Regions from separate parts of the Exiguobacterium sp. ZOR0005 genome, predicted to be linked through region 3. Evidence: predicted binding sites of a transcription regulator. Region 3 holds the regulator's gene; each other region holds the start of a gene.
What was found. The regulator Rex, encoded in region 3, represses fermentation and respiration genes when NADH is low (regulators of the CRP and FNR family bind a similar motif). The targets are predictions, from matches to a motif close to TTGTGAAATATTTCACAA.
Positions count from the first base shown of each region.

Region 1: arcA (arginine deiminase) is a predicted target of Rex. The motif match lies at 4,052-4,069, and genes of this name have one in related genera.
Region 2: L971_RS08750 (L-lactate dehydrogenase) is a predicted target of Rex. The motif match lies at 2,493-2,510, and genes of this name have one in related genera.

Region 1 is NZ_JTLB01000013.1:52,702-58,973, reverse strand. Features, by position in the region: gene arcC (carbamate kinase) at 1-49, opposite strand, end outside; gene arcD (arginine-ornithine antiporter) at 65-1,540, opposite strand; gene argF (ornithine carbamoyltransferase) at 1,589-2,617, opposite strand; gene arcA (arginine deiminase) at 2,634-3,863, opposite strand; gene mgtE (magnesium transporter) at 4,197-5,555, shown strand; gene L971_RS05625 (solute:sodium symporter family transporter) at 5,693-6,272, shown strand, end outside.
Region 2 is NZ_JTLB01000021.1:6,898-13,169, forward strand. Features, by position in the region: gene L971_RS08730 (1,4-alpha-glucan branching protein domain-containing protein) at 1-835, shown strand, start outside; gene rpmG (50S ribosomal protein L33) at 937-1,101, shown strand; gene L971_RS08740 (5-formyltetrahydrofolate cyclo-ligase) at 1,156-1,710, shown strand; gene L971_RS08745 (DUF92 domain-containing protein) at 1,689-2,459, shown strand; gene L971_RS08750 (L-lactate dehydrogenase) at 2,629-3,585, shown strand; gene L971_RS08755 (rhomboid family intramembrane serine protease) at 3,711-4,760, shown strand; gene L971_RS08760 (M42 family metallopeptidase) at 4,776-5,798, shown strand; gene L971_RS08765 (YqgQ family protein) at 5,795-5,989, shown strand; gene L971_RS08770 (ROK family glucokinase) at 6,083-6,272, shown strand, end outside.
Region 3 is NZ_JTLB01000006.1:58,078-64,349, reverse strand. Features, by position in the region: gene L971_RS02720 (hypothetical protein) at 1-27, opposite strand, end outside; gene L971_RS02715 (ABC-F family ATP-binding cassette domain-containing protein) at 24-1,925, opposite strand; gene L971_RS02710 (redox-sensing transcriptional repressor Rex) at 2,075-2,731, shown strand; gene tatA (twin-arginine translocase TatA/TatE family subunit) at 2,731-2,949, shown strand; gene tatC (twin-arginine translocase subunit TatC) at 2,952-3,740, shown strand; gene L971_RS02695 (YesK family protein) at 3,838-4,125, shown strand; gene L971_RS02690 (FAD-dependent oxidoreductase) at 4,312-5,658, shown strand; gene L971_RS02685 (PspC domain-containing protein) at 5,690-5,872, opposite strand; gene L971_RS02680 (hypothetical protein) at 6,034-6,272, shown strand, end outside.

The DNA.
Region 1 (6,272 bases), on a different contig from region 3:
GTTGGATCGCATTCCCGCCTAACGCAATGACGACTCGTTTTTTCACCATGTCTGTTTCCCCCGATCAAATGACTGAGATGTTTCCTGTGACGATGCGAACGACTGCTAAAATGGCGAGCGCCGTCAAGATGCCGGCGACGATCCATTCTGTTCTCGTCAACGTCTTGATGCCGTTCTCACGTTGTGCTTTCACATAAAGGAGCGTGCCTGGTGCGTACAGCATCGTCGTCAACAACAAGTAATCGACGCCAGCCGCGTAGATGAGCCAGATGCCGTAAATCGAAGCAACCGCCCCGATGATCAAGTCACGCGTCCGTCGTTCACCGGCGTTATACCCGATGCCGCCTTTCGCCACTTTCACTTGATAGAACGCGGAGAACGCGTACGGGATCAAGATGGCGCTCGAGGCGAGCGAGAACGCAAAGTTATAGGCGGCGTCCGAGAACAAAAACGTGAAGAGGAACAATTGAATCAAACCGTTCGTGAGCCAGAGCGCATTGACCGGCGCGTTGTTCTTATTCTCTTTCGTGAACCATTTCGGAAAGACACCGTCTTTGCCGGCGACGTAAGGAATCTCGGCTGCAAGGAGCGTCCAACCGAGCCACGCCCCGAGAACGGAGATGACGAGACCGCCGTTGATGAGCATGGCTCCCCATGGTCCGACGGCAGATTCTAACAAGTAAGCCATCGCCGGTTGAGAAGCGTTCGCCACGTTTTCTGGATTCATCAGCCCGAGCGACATGATCGAGATGAGCAAGTAAATGACGAGCGTCCCGAGGAGACCGATGACCGTCGCTTTCCCAACGTCCGAGCGTTTCCGGGCCCGGCCGGACAAGACGACGGCCCCTTCGACCCCGATGAACACCCAGAGTGTGACGAGCATCGTCGAGACGACTTGGTCTTTTACGCTGCCCCACGAGAAGCCGCCTTGGCCCCAAAAGTCGAACGTGAAGTTGTCTAAATTAAAGAAGAACAAAGTGATGGTGATGAAGGCAAAAATCGGAACGAGTTTCGCAATCGTCGTGATGATGTTGATCATCGACGCTTCATGGATGCCTCGTAAAATGAGTGAGTGGACGAGCCAGAGCATGATCGATGCCCCGATGATGGAGGCGATGTTTTGACCGCCTGCGAAGATTGGGAAGAAATAGCCGACCGAACTGAACAACAGCGTCGCGTAGGCGACGTTTCCGAGCCAAGCCGAGAGCCAGTAGCCCCAGGCCGAGTTGAACCCGACGAACTGACCGAAACCGGCCCGGGCGTAACTGTATACCCCGCCGTCGAGGTCGGGACGCCGCATCGTCAAGTTTTGGAAACTGAGACCGAGCGTGATAATCCCGATCCCGGTGATGACCCAGCCGATGAGAATCGCACCTGCGTTCGCTCCTTGGGCCAAGTCGGCTGCCAAGTTGAAGGCGCCACCGCCGATCATCGAACCGACGACGAGTGCCGTCAGGGCCCCGAGCCCTAACCGTTTGTCTTTCGGACTAGGACTTGCGCCAACGGAACCGCTTGAGTCATGATCTATTTTCGTAGACATTTAACTCATCCCTTTCGATTAAGTAAGGGGAGGAGATCCTCCCCTTCTTCAACGTTCAAGCCACTCAGACGTGTCGGCGAGCGTCGCCGCCATGACCGCTTTGATCGTGTGCATCCGGTTTTCCGCCTCATCAAAGACGAACGAGTGGCGGCTGCGGAACACTTCATCCGTCACTTCCATCTCTTTCAAGCCGTGCTCTTCGAAGATCGCGCGACCGACCTCTGTTTCTAAGTCATGGAACGCCGGCAGGCAATGCAAGAACATGACGTCCGTATTTCCCGTCTTCTCGAGCATCTCCATGTTCACTTGGTACGGACGAAGGAGCTTGATCCGCTCTGCGAACTCCGCTTCTTCTCCCATCGACACCCAAACGTCCGTATAGATGACGTCGGCGTTTTTGACCGCCTCGTCGATACTCTCGGTCAACGTGATTACCGCCCCGGTCTCTGCCGCCACGGACCGCGCATACTCGACGACCTCATCAGATGGCCACAATGATTTCGGTGCGCAGATGCGCATATCCATTCCGACTTTCGCACCGCCGATCAATAACGTGTTGCCCATGTTGTTGCGGCCGTCTCCGACATAGACGAAACGGATGCCGGCAAGATCCCCTTTTTGTTCTTTCACCGTCAAGAAGTCGGCCAAAATTTGTGTCGGATGGTACAAGTCCGTCAACCCATTCCATACCGGGACGCCAGCATCGCGCGCGAGTCCTTCGACCGTCGCATGGGCGAAGCCGCGGAACTGAATCCCGTCAAACATCCGTCCGAGGACGATCGCCGTGTCACGGACCGACTCTTTTTTACCAAATTGAATGTCCGACTTACCGAGATATTCAGGATGCATGCCCAGGTCGACAGCTGCGACTGTGAACGCACACCGTGTCCGCGTCGACGGTTTTTCGAACAGCAAGGCGACATTTTTGCCTTCACAGATCCGGTGCGGGATTCCTTGTTGTTTTTGTCGTTTGAACGCGGCCGACAAATCGATCAAGTAGTTCAATTCGTCTCCCGAAAACTCGTTGAGCGATAAAAAGTGACGACCTTTCAAGTCAAAGTTGTACGTTGTGGACATGCTCGTTTCCTCCTCGTCAAATATCTTCGCGAATAATTGGACAACTCATGCAACGTGGGCCGCCACGACCGCGCGACAGCTCGCTCGACATGATTTCGATGACCTCGACGCCTTCCGTACGCAACAGTTCATTCGACACGTAGTTGCGGTCGTATGTGACGACGACGCCCGGAGCAATCGCGAGCGTATTCGAACCGTCGTTCCACTGCTCACGCGCCGCGGCGATCGGGTCTCCGCCACCGCAAGGGATAAGGACGATTTCATCAAGCCCGAGGGCACGTTTTAACACTTGCAACAAATCGGTATGTTGCGTGATGTGAAGTTCGCCTTCTTTGTTCAACGTCAGTTCGAAGATGTTCATCTTGCCTTCCGGGCCTTGGATAAATGGATGGATCGTGAACTTGTCGTGGTCGACCATCGTGAAGACGGTGTCGAGGTGCATGAACGCCCGAGATTTCGGAATCTCGATCGCGATGACTTTTTGGAACGTGCCGCCGTTTTTGAGCAAGTTGAGCGCGACCCGCTCGATGCCTTGGGCGGTCGTCCGCTCTGAGATCCCGATGGCGACGACTTCTTTCGACAGGACGAGCTCATCGCCGCCTTCCATCGCGAATCGGTAATCTCGGTCCGACCAAATCGGGATATCGTGTTTGGCAAACCGTGGATGGTACTTCATTATATATTGCGTGAACAACGACTCACGACGGCGTGCCGGTTCTTTCATGCGGTTGATCGATAGTCCATGTCCGATTGCCGCGGCCGGGTCACGCGTGAAATAAAGGTTAGGCATCGGGTCGAGATAGAACGGATACGTATCTTCGATCATCTCGTGCAAGTGACGCCGCTTCTCCGGCTTGATCTCCGACTTACGAATCCCGGCCATGACCGTCTCGATCAGTTGTTCATTGTCATACGCGAGCAAATATTCCTTGAGCGTCTCATATGAGCCGTTAATGTTTGATTTCGACTCCGACAAGATGTCGGCGACGAAACGTTCACGCACACCCGGGAGCGACAACGTCTCTGCCATCAACTTCTCCAAATAGAGCACTTCGACACCGCGATTTTGGAGCGCGCTCGCGAAGTAGTCATGTTCTTTTTGAATGACCGGTAAGTGTGGGATGTCATCAAAGAGGAGTCGCTCCAAATATTCGGGGGTTAAATTTTCAAGTTCGCGTCCCGGACGTTTTAGAAGCACCGTCCTAAGTTCGCCGATTTCTGAATACACGTGGATTGGATGTTTCAGCGTTGTATCCCGTGAGGTCTGTTGATCCATCATCGTTATCATCTCGCTTCCTCCTAGTGTTTCGGGTGTGTTGCTACCCTTACATTATCAACTTACCCCATATCAGGACGGGTAAGTCCGACAAGGTACGTGTGGTGGATTCCACAGTCAAATGAATGAAAGATTGATGAAAGTGAATGAACAAACGGTTGTGAACGAATGAACAAGAGTGTAGAAAAGGTGCCTGTGAATAATCGTTGTATGCATTGTGAAAAAAATTCATTATTTTTTTTTTAGGCTGATAAGGTAAGATAGTGACGTGCCTCATGATTTTTATGAAAAGGAAGTGAGTCGATGGCAATCGAACGTACAGAACATGCGCGTCACCAAGCTCAAGTGACCGCGCTCATTCAAAAAGGGGACCCGGTCGATTTCCGCGACTTGTTCCTGACGTTACACCCCGGTGAGCAAGCCGACTTGTTCGTCGAACTCGAGCAATCCGATCGACAGTTCGTCTATCGAGCGTTGACGCCGGAACTGTTTACGGACTTGTTTGAAAAGCTCGACCTCGAGAATCAAGAGCGGTTCATCCAAGAGATGCCGCGCCCATACGCCGTCCGCGTCTTGAACGACATGTTCTCGGACAACGCGGCTGATTTGATGAACGAGCTCCCTGACGACTTTATGAACGAACTGTTTGAACAAATGGACGAGACCGAGGCGACTGAGGTCAAAGACTTGATGCGTTACCCGGACGATACGGCCGGGGCGGTCATGACGACCGAATTCGTCGTTTTGAAAGCCGACAAGACGGTCGGCGAGACGCTCGAAGAATTGCGCGATCTCGGACCAGATGCCGAGACGATTTACTATTTATACGTCATCGACACATCCGGACGCCTCGTCGGGGTCGTCTCGCTCCGTGATTTGATCGTGTCACGGCTAGACGCTCGAATCGCCGACATCATGGGGAGCCGCGTCGTCTCGGCGAACGCGCTCACCGACCAGGAAGATTTGGCCCGTACCGTCCAAAAGTATGACCTTCTCGCCCTGCCCGTCATCGATGATGAAGAGAAGTTGCTCGGCATCATCACGGTCGATGATGTCATGGACGTCATCGAGCGCGAGACGACAGAAGACTTCGAGGAACTGTCCGCGACGAAGGGATCATCCGATATCAATATGGGACCGCTCGAAGCAGCGAAAAAACGAGCCCCATGGATCATCAGCCTCATGTTTCTCGGTATGATCACCGCCTCGACGATCGGCGGCTTCGAAGAGACGCTCGAGACGATCGTCCTCCTAGCCGTCTTCATGCCGCTCGTCATGGGATCGGCCGGGAACGCGGCCACCCAGTCACTCGTCGTCGCCGTGCGTTCGATCGCGCTCGGGACGATCAATCGAAAAAATGTCATCAAAATGGTACGACGCGAGTTCGGCACCGGGGTCATTCTCGGAATCGTCTGTATGGTCGTCATCTTCGGCGTCATCACGTTTCTCTATGACAACGCCTTGATCGGTCTCATCGTCGGTATCTCCATTTTCGCCGCGCTCAGTGTGGCGACTACTGTCGGGACGCTCATCCCGCTCCTCATCAACCGTCTGAAACTCGACCCGGCCGTCGCCTCTGGCCCGTTCATCACGACACTGATGGACAACCTCGGCTTGATCATTTACTTCACGGTCGCCACATCGATGCTCCAGTTCCTTTAAGACACATGCCATTGCGCATGTGTCTTTTTTTGTTACGTTTTGTTTACAGACGAGAAAACGGGAAATGATTGCCTGCCTGAATGGGTATTACAACTAAATACTTATAAATAATAAGAAACCAAAGGGGGGCTCTCATTATGACCATTCAGCAAGTTGCTTACATATTGATTACCGGGGCCCTATTCATGGGGCTCGTCGCTTACGTCTCTTATCGAATGACACGTGGAAAAGTCGAAAGCGCCGATGACTACTTCCTCGCCGGACGCGGGTTGACCGGTCTCTTTATCGCCGGGTCGCTCTTATTGACGAACTTGTCGGCCGAGCAGTTGATCGGATTGAACGGCCAATCGTTCGCCGGCAACATGTCCGCGATGGCATGGGAAGTGACCGCCGGGATTGCCGCCATCATCATGGCACTCTTTTTACTACCACGCTTTCTCGGGATCGGCATCTCGACCATCCCAGAATTTTTGAGCCAACGCTATGATGAGGACGTCCGTCGCTTGACCGTCCTATTGTTCTTGTTCGGCTACATGTGTGTCACGATCCCGTCGATGCTCTATTCGGGCGGACTCGCCGTCTTGCAGCTGTTCGACGTGCCTGAGTTGCTCGGCGTCAGCTTCGAACAGGCGCTTTGGATGGTCATTTGGTTCATCGGGATCATCGGGGCCATTTACGCGATCTTCGGTGGCCTCCGCGCCGTCGCCGTCTCGGATA
Region 2 (6,272 bases), on a different contig from region 3:
TGTACTCGCGGTATCGAGCGACTGGGCGTTCATCTTAGACGGACAGACGACGGCGCAATACGCGGCCGAACGCTTCCGTGAGCATGCTCGTCTGTTCGCCGAGCTGGAGACGGCGCTCTACGAGGACAAACTGTCCGATCAGTTGTTGGATGAGCATTATCGCGCGTACCCGTTCCTGCAAGACGAAGATGTGGAGATCGATACGTTCTTGTCACCGCACGACTACTACGTGACGACCGAACGCGAACCGGAACAAGCGGCGATTCTCGTGTTGGCGCCAGAGTTCACGGGGAATATCATCGGTGAACTGGGCCATCGCGTCGTGGGAGAAGTCGAAGCACGCGCGGCGGAAGGGGAGACGGTTTACGTTTTGACGCCTCATAAAGAAGGGTTGCCGGAATATGAGCGTCACGGCAGCGTCCACATTTATCGGGTCCGCTTGACGAGCCCGTTCCTGGAGCACGTCATGAACCAAGTCGCCGCCCAAAACATCGCCTACGTGAAACTCGTGCATGAGCTCGTGAGCGTCGTCCGTTTCAAAGCGGTCCATCATTTCGATTGGATGACGATCCCGGCGGCACGTTCACTTGCGAAGTCACTTGCCGTTCCGTTATACTCAACTATGTTGTCCTTTGAAACGACGCGCAACCCGCATGGTCATGGCGGCTTGTTCGACGCGATTCATCGAATTGAGAACAGTGTGCTCACTGATGCCGCCGCCGTCTTTGTCGGTACGGACGTCTCCATCGATGAGCTCGCCTCTCGTTATGCGGTCAAAGATAACGTAAAACCATGCTTGGCGCCCGACGCCTCGCCGTACGGGCAAAACGTTTGAAAAAGAACGTGAAAACACCTTGCTTTTTCAAAAAAAAATTGGTAGGATAATTGAGTATGCTTAGACTGTAAAGCAAAAGCACTTGATACAACATCAGTAAGATGGGAGTGAAAGAAATGCGCGTTAAAATCACACTAGCTTGCACAGAAACAGGCGATCGCACGTACATCACGAAGAAAAACAAACGTAACAACCCAGAGCGCCTCGAGTTGCGCAAATACAACCCACGTCTCCGCCGTCACACGCTTTACCGCGAAGTGAAATAATGAGACCGGCCGTCACTTCTGTGGCGGCCTTTTTTTTCGAAAGGAGCCATCGACATGCTAGACAAACAGACGCTGCGACACGCTGTCCATGAACAGATCAGGCTGCTCGAGAACCGGGCTGTTGCCGACGCGGCCATCATACATACTGTCGCCGCCCTCCCGGAATGGCGCGACGCCGAATCGGTCGCGCTAACATTATCATTCGGGCTTGAAGTCGATACACGTCCGCTCATCCATCTCGCCTGGCAGGCAGGAAAAACGTTGCTCGTGCCGAAAGTAACGAAAGCGGGACTCACGTTCCACCCCCTAAAGTCATTCGATGACGTAGAGCCGGGGGTGATGGGGATTCTTGAACCGACGACCCCTCGTGTCGACGCTTCAGTCGACCTTTGTGTCGTACCGGGACGCGTGTTCGACCGTTGCGGGTACCGCATCGGCTGGGGAGGCGGTTACTATGACCGCTTTTTGACGACGTACCCGGGTCGGACGCTATCGATCGCCTATGATGTGCAAGTGCTGCCGGAAATACCGATCGAATCGCATGATATTCCAGTCGAATTGATCGTGACGGAAAGGGAATTGATCCGATGTATGCAATCTTCCTCGTAACATGTATCGTCGCCTACGCCGGCTACCGCTTGCGGTCGCTCACGCTCTCCGGGGCTGTGTTGACGGTCGTGACCGGTACCGTCATCGGTTATGGGTTCGGATGGTTCGGCTTGTACTTGCTTGGTGTGTTTTTCTCCACGTCCTCACTCGCCTCTAAATACCGTGCCCGTGACAAGGCGCCGGTCGATGATATCGTTGAAAAGTCGGGACCACGCGATTTTGTGCAAGTGCTCGCCAACGGCGGTATCGGGATGCTGACGGCGATCGGTATGGTCGTCACGTCGAACGAGGCGTGGCTCTATGCGTATATCGTCTCGATTGCCGCGGCGACGAGCGACACTTGGGGCTCGGAGTTCGGTGTGCTCGCCAAGCAAAAACCAAGGTCCATTATGACGTTGCGCCCAGTCGAACCGGGGACGAGCGGCGGCGTGTCGCTCTTTGGAACGGTCATGTCGATTGTCGGGGCCGCGATGATCGTCTTTGCGACGTACCCGTTCTTAGGCCTCGGAGCAACGATGACGTTCGTGTTGATCGCGTTCGGTTTGAGCGGCAGTGTCGTCGATACGCTACTTGGTGCGACCGTTCAACGCAAGTATCGATGCCGTGTATGTGGCAAGCTGACAGAAAAACGTCTGCATCATAATGAGTCGACGGCGTACGTATCGGGTTGGCGCTTCCTAGGGAACGATGCCGTCAACTTTCTGGCAATCGCTTCGGCGGCGGCGATTTGTTTTTTTGTCTTCGCTTGAGGGTAGTACAGTGAATGAGGATGTTTCAAACGAATGTGAATTTTGTCACAATATCGCCAAAGTGAAAACGGTTTCTATTGTAGTGAGTGTTTGTGAATGATGTTACAATCTTTATGTAACAGATAAAACTAAAACATGAAACAGATTGTTCGAAGGGTGGAGAATCAACATGGAAACATTAAATCATGCAAAAGTAACTCGCGTCGCGCTCGTAGGTGCCGGTGCAGTCGGTGCCAGCTTCGCATATCAATTAACGACAGCTAGCCTCTGTGAGGAACTCGTCATCATCGATATCAATAAAGCGAAGGCTGAAGGGGAAGCGATGGACTTGAATCACGGTGTATCGTTCGCCTCATCACCGATGCGTGTGTGGGCTGGGGACTACACGGACTGTGGCGCTGCTGACATCGTCGTCATCACAGCTGGGGCTCCGCAAAAGCCGGGCGAGACACGTCTTGACCTGGTCGAGAAGAACGCGAAGATCATGAAATCGATGATCGCGGACATTATGGGATCAGGATTTGATGGGATCATCATCATCGCATCAAACCCGGTCGACATCATGACCCACTTGGCATGGAAATACTCAGGTCTTCCGAAACACCGTGTCTTCGGTTCAGGGACGGTGCTCGATACGTCACGTCTTCGTTACATGCTCGGTGACTATTTCAATGTCGATCCACGCAACTGCCACGCCTATATCATGGGGGAGCACGGAGATACAGAATTCGCAGCTTGGAGCAACGCCCGGATTTACGGGAAGTCGGTCGAACAGTTGCTTGAAGAGAACGACGACTATTCGTGGGAAGACCTCGAAGACATTTACGTCAACGTCCGCGACGCGGCGTACCATATTATCGAGCGCAAAGGAGCGACGTACTATGCGATCGGTCTCGGACTTCTCCGTCTCGTGAAGGCGGTACTCCGTAACGAGAACACGCTCTTGACAGTCGGCGCTCACTTGGACGGCGAGTACGGCTTGAACGACATCCACATCGGGGTTCCGGCCATCATCAACCGTCAAGGGGTTCGTCAAGTCGTCGAGATCGAGTTGTCTGAAGAAGAGAAGCAGAAGATGCATCATTCGGCAGACGTCTTGATGAAAACGATGGAGCCAGTTTTATAAATAGCACGTACCGCGGGAGGCGTTTGGCTGACCGCGGTTTTTTGTCGTGGCATATGTTGCGCACGTCCTTCTTTGTCGTACGGGAGGAATTGGATTACAATTATAGATGAAGGGAGGGGATTCAAATGGCGAACTCGTTTTGGGAAGATATTTATCATGCGATCGAGGCAGGGGGACGAGTCGAAGGGATCCTCGAGCCGTCACGTGCACTGTTGTTGTTCGACACGAAAGCTGGCGATGTCTATCACTTGTACATAAGAACAGATAAAGCGTGGGCCAACCATGTCGCCATGGACATCGAAGCGGTCATGAATTCGTTTCGTCTCGCGCGTCTTGGGAGAGAAAAGCTTCGCGTCCACGTTTATGGTGAGCCGCTCGTCGATGAGGAACGGTTGCAGACGCTGACGTTCTCCATCTCGGCAAAAGTGACGCTCGAACGGCACTTCGCCACGGAAGACGGGTCCGAACGTTATCGTCCTCTCGCCTTGGCGCTCGACAAAGAGCGAAAAGCCGAGTTGAAGCGACGTTTCGCTTTTGGAAAACCGCAAGCCGTCTATTTTTTCATGTTCGCGACGTTCCTTGTCATGTGGCTCGCTGAATCGATCGGTTCCACGCTCGATCCGGAGACGCTCATCCGGTTCGGGGCGAAAGTCAACCCACTCATCGATGAAGGTGAGTGGTGGCGGCTTATCACCCCGATGTTTCTCCATATCGGCTGGTTTCACTTTTCCATCAATATGTTCGCGCTCTGGTCACTTGGCCCGCTCGTGGAACGAATGTACGGCTCGCCGCGCTTCGTGATGATTTACCTGCTCGCTGGGTTGATCGCCTCGACAGCCTCGTACGCGCTCAGTGACGCCATCTCGGCTGGCGCGTCAGGAGCGTTATTCGGCCTCGTCGGAGCGTTGCTTTATTTCGGACTGCGGGACCGGTCTCTTTTCATGAAGACGCTCGGCCCGCCGCTGTTTATTATGTTAGGATTAAACGTAGGACTCGCCTTCGTCCTTGGTGCGAGCTTGGACCATTCTGCTCATGCCGGAGGTCTGGTCGGTGGGTTTTTGATGGCCGGTGCGGTCGGGTTACCGGATGAACACAAACAAGTGCGCCGGGTGGGCTTTACGTTTGCCGCCATCTTGCTTGCACTAGCCTTTTACGCATACGGCTACTATCGATGACAAAGGGGTAATTACATGATTGATACGTTGAAACAATTAGTCGCCATACCGAGTCCTTCAGGGATGACGGACGAAGCGATCGGTTTTGTCGAGGAACAGCTATCGACACTCGGCGTCGAGACGAAACGGTTGCATAAAGGAGCGCTCCTTGCGACGTTCCCGGGACGCGTCGGACCTGCTCGTTTGTTGACGGCGCACGTCGACACGCTTGGGGCGATGGTGAAAGACATCTTGCCGAGCGGACGGCTCCGTCTTTCCCAAGTCGGAGGATACGCTTGGACGGCGATCGAAGGAGAGAACTGTCTCGTTCATCGGGAGACCGGTGAGCCGATCGATGGGACGATCTTGTTGCACCAATCGAGCGTTCACGTCTATAAAGACACGAACAGCGCCGAACGGTCGGCGTCGACGATTGAAGTACGTCTCGATGCCAAGGTCCATAGTGCAGAAGACGTGAGAGGCATCGGGATCGAAGTGGGAGACTTCGTCTCGTTCGACCCGCGCTTCAAACAGACGGACACCGGTTATATTAAGTCACGGCACCTTGATGACAAGGCTTCGGTCGCCATTTTATTGGACTTGGCCCGGGAGTTAGTGTCAAAAGAATTACCGCACCCCGTCCATTATTTGATTTCGAACTATGAAGAGGTCGGTTTCGGCGGCAACGCCGGCATTCCGGATGATGTCGTCGAATACGTTGCCGTCGATATGGGCGCGCTCGGAGACGGCCAACATTCGGACGAGTACACGGTGTCGATTTGTGCGAAAGACTCGTCAGGTCCGTATGATTTGGAACTGCGCCGTCAATTTACGGCGCTATGCCGGAAACATGATATCGCATTTAAAGTCGATCTTTATCCTTACTATGGCTCTGACGCCTCGGCGGCGATCCGGGCAGGCTACGATGTCCGACATGCGCTCGTTGGTCCAGGCATCGAGTCGAGTCACAGCTACGAGCGGACGCACGTTTCGTCGCTCGAGGCGACGCGTGCGCTTCTTTACCGCTACGTTTTGACGGATATGGAGGGACGGACGTGAAAAACTTTTATGATGTTCAACAGTTTTTGAAATCGTTCGGGACCATCATCTATATCGGGGAGCGGGACGCCGAAATCGGTCTGATGATGATGGAGCTCGATGAACTGCACGCTGGCGGGATGATCGAACAACGTGAATATGACACGGCGAAGATCATCTTGACACACGAATTAAAAAATTCAATAGATTGACAGAAAAACCCCTTGTGCAACTGTTTGCACAAGGGGTTGAATAGTGTAAACTATTGGATGAAAGCGATTTAATTGAGATGAGGAGTGGACTAGATGAAGTGGTTATTAGGGATCGACATCGGAGGAACGACGGTGAAAATGGCCGTCCTCGATATGAACGGTATCATTTCTGACAAATGGGAGGTCAAGACGGACATTCGTGACAACGGGGTACATATTCCGACGGATATCGCAGCTTCCTTCAATGCCTATCTCGCGAAATCGGGCAAGGCGAAAGAAGATT
Region 3 (6,272 bases):
GATCCGCAGCGCACGGGACCGCATCATGAATGGAGCTCCTCCCATTCCGCATACAGTGCCGTGATCGATTCTTTCGTCGCATCGGACTCGGTCGACAGTTCTTGAGCCCGGGCGAAGTCGTTGAAGACGTCCGGTTCGCAAAGAAGCTGTTCAATCTCTTCGAGGCGCGCCTCGTGCTGTTCGATTGTGAGCTCGATCTCTTCGATCCGTTGCTTCATCCTACGTTCTTCACGTTGTTGTTCCTTGTCGGCCCGCTGTTTTTTGACGACGACTTGTTTCGTCTCGGCGAGGGCGAGGCGGGCGAGCTCCTCGAGTTCTTCTTTCTTCTCGACGTAATACGAGTAGTCGCCGAGATACTCGTCGATGCCGGTCGGTGTGATCTCTAAGACGCGCGTGGCGAGCCGGTCGATGAAGTACCGGTCGTGCGAGACGAAGAGGATCGTGCCGGGATAGTCGAGGAGTGCGTTCTCGAGGATCATCTTCGAGTCGAGGTCCAAGTGGTTCGTCGGCTCATCCAAGATGAGCAAGTTCGGCTGTTCGAGCTTTAATTTCGCGAGCGTCAACCGGGCCCGCTCGCCGCCTGACAGCTCGTGGACGCGTTTCATGACGTCGTCGCCGCTGAAGAGGAACTGACCGAGCAGGCTGCGCACGTCTTGCTCGCGCATGAGCGGCCAGTCGTTCCAAATCTCGTCGATGACGCGGTTTTTATCGGACAGGTTCTGTTGCTCCTGGTCGTAATAGCCGATCTCGACGCCGGTGCCGTAACGGATGTCACCGGTGAGTGCCGGCTGTTGTTTCGTCAACACTTTCAAGAGCGTCGACTTGCCGACCCCGTTCGGGCCGACGAGGGCGACCGATTCGCCACGCTGCAATTGGAAGCGGAGGTTTTGAGCGATCGGTTCCTCATATCCGATGGCGAGGTCACTGCCGCTCAACACGTCGTTCCCGCTTTGGCGCTTGATCGTGAACGAGAGGACGGCACTGCGCTCGTCACCGTCCGGCGCGTCCATCCGGTCGACTTTCTCGAGACGTTTCCGGACGCTTTGGGCGCGTTTCGTCGTCGTCGCCCGGGCGATGTTCCGTTGGATGAAGTCTTGCATCTTGGCGATCTCTTCTTGCTGTGACTCGAACTGCTTCTTCTCTTGTTCGTAGATGGCTGCTTTTTGTTCAAGGTACTTCGTATAGTTCCCGACGAAGCGACGGCTCCGGTGGCGTGACAGCTCATAGACGACCGAGACGACCCGGTCGAGGAAGTAGCGGTCGTGGGAGACGATGAGGACGGCGCCTTTATAGCCGCTCAAGTACTTCTCGAGCCAGGCGAGCGTCTCGATGTCCAAATGGTTCGTCGGCTCATCCAAGATGAGGAGGTCCGGGCTTTGCAGAAGCATCTTCGCCAAGGCGAGACGGGTCCGCTGACCACCTGAGAGCGTGTCGATTTGACGTTCGAAGTCGTCCGGATAGAAGCGCATCCCGTGGAGGACGGAGCGAATCGTCGCTTCATATTGATAGCCGCCCCGGTCTTTGAACGTGTGCTGTTCCTCGTCATACGCGGCGAGGAGACGTTCATAGGCGTCCGCGTCGTTCAAGATGCGCTCCGAGCCCATGTCTTGCTCCATCCGCCGAAGCGTCTGTTCTTGTTCGATCAAATCGGAGAAGACGGTGAGCATCTCGTTCCAAATCGTCTCGTTCGATTCTAACCCTGAGTCTTGGGCGAGGTAACCGATCGTCACATCTTTCGGTTTCATGATGTCGCCTGAGTCATAGTTATATTCCCCGGCGATGACTTTGAGGAGCGTCGATTTGCCGGCGCCGTTTCGGCCGACGAGGGCGACGCGCTCCCCTTCTTGAATCTCAAGTTTGACGTTCTCTAAAATCGGCTCGACGCCGAATGATTTTGACAGGTTGTTGACTTGCAATAGGATCAAGTGAAAAAACCCCTTTCTCTGTATTTAGTATACTGTATTTTTTAGTCTTTTCAGGTATATTCGTTGAGTGCTTATGTGAATTCGTTTACAATCAAGGTGTATGAAATCAGATTCGTTTGAAACGCGTCGTAAAAAGGAGGCTCTTTCCGTTGAGTCAAAACGAACCAAAGATTCCGCAAGCGACAGCCAAACGGTTGCCACTATACTATCGATTTATCCAAAGCCTGCATTCGTCAGGCAAACAACGTGTCTCTTCTGCCGAACTGAGTGAGGCGGTCAAAGTCGATTCGGCGACGATTCGTCGCGACTTCTCTTACTTCGGTGCACTCGGTAAAAAGGGATATGGCTATAACGTGCAGTATCTGTTAGACTTTTTCCGAAAGACGTTAAACCAGGACGAAATCACGAACGTCGCCTTGGTCGGTGTCGGTCATCTCGGGACAGCTTTCGTCAACTATAACTTCCTTAAAAACAATAACACACATATCGTCGTCGGGTTCGACGCAGACGAGACAAAAGTCGGCACGACGATGTCCGGTGTCCCGATTCATCACGTCGATGAGATGGAACAGATCATGAAGCAAAACAAAATCGATGTCGCCATTCTCACGGTCCCGTCCGCATACGCGCAGTCGGTCGCCGATGATTTGGTCCGCTTTGGCATCAAAGGGATTTTGAACTTCACGCCGGCGCGTTTGACGGTGCCGGATACGGTCCGCGTCCATCATATCGACTTGTCGATCGAACTCCAGTCGCTCATTTACTTTATGCAACATTATCCATCTGCTGAGGGGGTCCATCAATAATGGAATTTCTATTATCATCACCCGTCGTCGGGATGCCGGGTGGCGTGAGTTTGCTCATCATCGCCATCATCGCGCTCATCATCTTCGGACCGAAGAAATTGCCTGAGTTCGGCCGTGCCGCCGGACAGACGCTCCGCGAGTTCAAAAATGCCACGAACGGCATGATGAAAGAGCATGACGAGAACGACAAGAAAGACTCTGAGAAGAAAGAACAGTAATCATGAACCATGAAACTGATCAAGAGCGGGCGCTGTCCGATCACTTGACAGAGCTGCGGAGACGACTGATGCTGTCGGCATTTGTCGTCTTTGCCTTCTTTTTGATCGCTTTGCCGAGTGTCAAATACGTGCTCGCCTATCTACAGGCGGACCTCGTCGAACGAGGACTAGAACTGAACGCCTTTGGGGTCGCGGACCCGCTCATGATTTACTTGAATTTGGCGCTCGTCATCGGTCTCGTCGCGGCCAGTCCGTTTCTACTGTATCAACTGTGGGCGTTCGTCGCACCTGGTCTGCATCCGAACGAGCGGAAAGGGACGCTCGCCTACATCCCGATCATCTTTATCTTGTTCCTCGTCGGTCTCGCGTTCGCCTATTATTGGCTGTTCCCGCTCGTCCTCGACATCTCGACAGATCTCGGGCAAGACCTCGGGCTGACGCAAATCATCGGAGCCTCGAACTACTTCACGTTCTTGTTGCAACTGACGATTCCGTTCGGTCTGTTGTTTCAGTTGCCGGTCGTGACGATGTTCTTGACGCGAATCGGCGTCGTGACACCGTATTTCCTGTCATCGATTCGAAAGTATGCCTATTTCGCCTTGTTCGTCGTCGCCGCGTTCATCACACCGCCGGACTTGACGTCGCACCTCATGGTGTCGCTGCCGCTCTTCTTCTTGTATGAGATCAGTTTATCGATCTCACGCATCACGTATCGGGGCGTACTTCGCCGGGAGAAAGAAGCGATGGTGAAAGAACAGATGGATTTGATGAAGCAAATGAATGAGAAGTGAGCATCGCGTTCTTGGACGCGGTGTTTTTTTGAACGAGTAAGTGTGACATCGCCGTGGTAAGATAAGGGGACCATCAACAAATCGGGGAGGATAGGTCATGTGGGAATACTACGGGGACGCGCTCATCGCGGTCGGCATCTTGACGACGGCGCTTCTCATCGGTGCGCTTCACTTTTTACGTTCGTCACATAAACGAAGACTGACGCTCCCGCTCCTGATCACGGGAGTCGGCTACACGCTGTTCCTCATCGGTCTCGTCTTCATCCGAGGCTGGGACGGGATGGGGTGGAGTTTGGTTGGATTTAGTCTATACGCCTTCGGGCTCATCATCTATATTTTCGTCGCCACGTACCTTTGGTTTCAACAGCGGCGACTCGAGTCGTGACCATCCTATCCTTAGGGTGGTCTTTTTGTGTCACAAGGCCTGTTCAAACTTTTGACATAATTACGTGAAAAACTGAGCATAGTCATTGTCAAACATCCTTGTGAAATAGTACACTAAGTTTAGAAATTAAATGTGACATTTATCACAATCATAAACTTGCCAACCACTCAAAGGAGAGACTACCATATGAAAATCGCAGTCATCGGATGTACACACGCAGGAACAGCAGCTGTCAAAGGACTACTTGCCAAGCATGACAATCTTGAGATCACCGTTTACGAGCGGAACGACAACGTCAGCTTCCTTTCGTGTGGGATTGCGCTCCACGTCGGCGGCGTCGTCCAACGGGCCGAGGAACTGTTTTACTCGTCACCTCGTGAACTTGAAGAGCTCGGTGCATTGATGCGCATGAAGCACGACGTGTTGAACATCGACACCGAGGCGAAGACGATTCACGCGAAAAATCTCGATACGGGGGAAGACGTGCATGACACGTACGACCGTTTGGTTGTGACGACAGGTTCATGGCCGATCGTCCCGACGCTCCCGGGCATCGAGATGGATGGCATCGAACTTTGTAAAAACTATGCGCACGCCCAGCGCATCATCGAACGGGCGACGGATGCGACGAACATCGCTGTCATCGGCGCCGGCTATATCGGTGTCGAACTCGTCGAGGCGTTCGAAGTATACGGCAAACACGTCACGTTCATCGATAGCGCCGACCGCATCTTGAACAAGTATCTCGACAAGTCGTTCACGGACCAACTTGAAGCGGACATGACGTCACGCGGCATCGACCTCGAGCTCGGCCAGACGGTCGAAGCGTTCCGTGGGACAGATGGCAACGTCACACACGTCGTGACGGACAAAGGTGAGTTCGAGGCCGACCTCGTCATCCTCTGCGTCGGTTTCCGCCCGAACACGGGACTGCTTGAAGGCCAAGTCGACATGCTCGGCAACGGTGCGATCATCGTCGACGAATATATGCGTACGAGCAACCCGGACGTCTTCGCAGCAGGGGACAGCTGTGCCGTCTACTACAACCCGGCGCGCACGCACGCCTACATCCCGCTCGCGACAAACGCGGTCCGCATGGGCACGCTCGTCGCCGAGAACCTCGTGACGCCGCGCGTCCGCTATCAAGGGACACAAGGAACGTCGGGTCTTCGTCTCTATGATTGGAATATCGCCTCGTCAGGTCTCACGGAAGAAGCGGCCGGCCTGTTCGGTCTCGACGTCGAGAGCGTCGTCGTCGAAGACGCATACCGTCCGGAGTTCATGCCGACGGCCGAAAAAGTCCAGTTCAAACTCGTCTATGAGGTCGACACACATCGCGTCGTCGGCGGACAAGTGCTCTCGAAAGCGGATATGACGCAAGCGGTGAACACGTTGTCGCTCGCGATCCAAAACGAGATGACGGTCGAAGAGCTCGCTTACGTCGACTTCTTCTTCCAACCGCACTACAACAAGCCATGGCACTTCATCAACAGCGGGGCGCTCGCGGCGATGAAAGACAAAGTAAATGCTTAAAAAAACTCGGGAGCCGCGGCTTCCGAGTTTTTTATAGATAGCGTGGGGCTTCCTTCATCGAGTTCGCCAAGATGATATAGACGAGGACGTTCCCGGGCATGATGAGGAACAGCAGACGGACACCGAGCGAGGACAAGCCGAAGTATTCGGCGATGCCACCGCAGACACCAGACAGTGAGCGGTTCGTGGCAGATTTTCGAAGCGTGCGTTGCATGAGCGTGGCTCCTATCTTCATTGTGATATGAAAATTTTACCATATCAAGTGTCATTCGTCCCGTTTCTTTCCGGTCATCGGATGAGGTTTTTATTCGCCTGAAGCCGGGGAAGGGTAAGAGAAAGTATGTGTCACCTGGTCCTGTCAAAGGAGGAGCCGATATGGCGAAGAAGGAAAAGCAGTCGTACCACATCGTCACGTTCACGTTTCCAGAGGAGTCGGTCTCGTATCAAGCGTTCAGTAAGTTGAAGAAGTATCACGCCGAAGGGCTGATCGGGTTCGAACAGCTCGTCGTCATCAAGCGTGAGGACAATGGGGCGTTCTCGTTCGAGGACGCCGTCCAACTGACACCGACGAACAAGTCCACGAAAGGTGCCTTGATCGGGATGGCGGTCGGGAT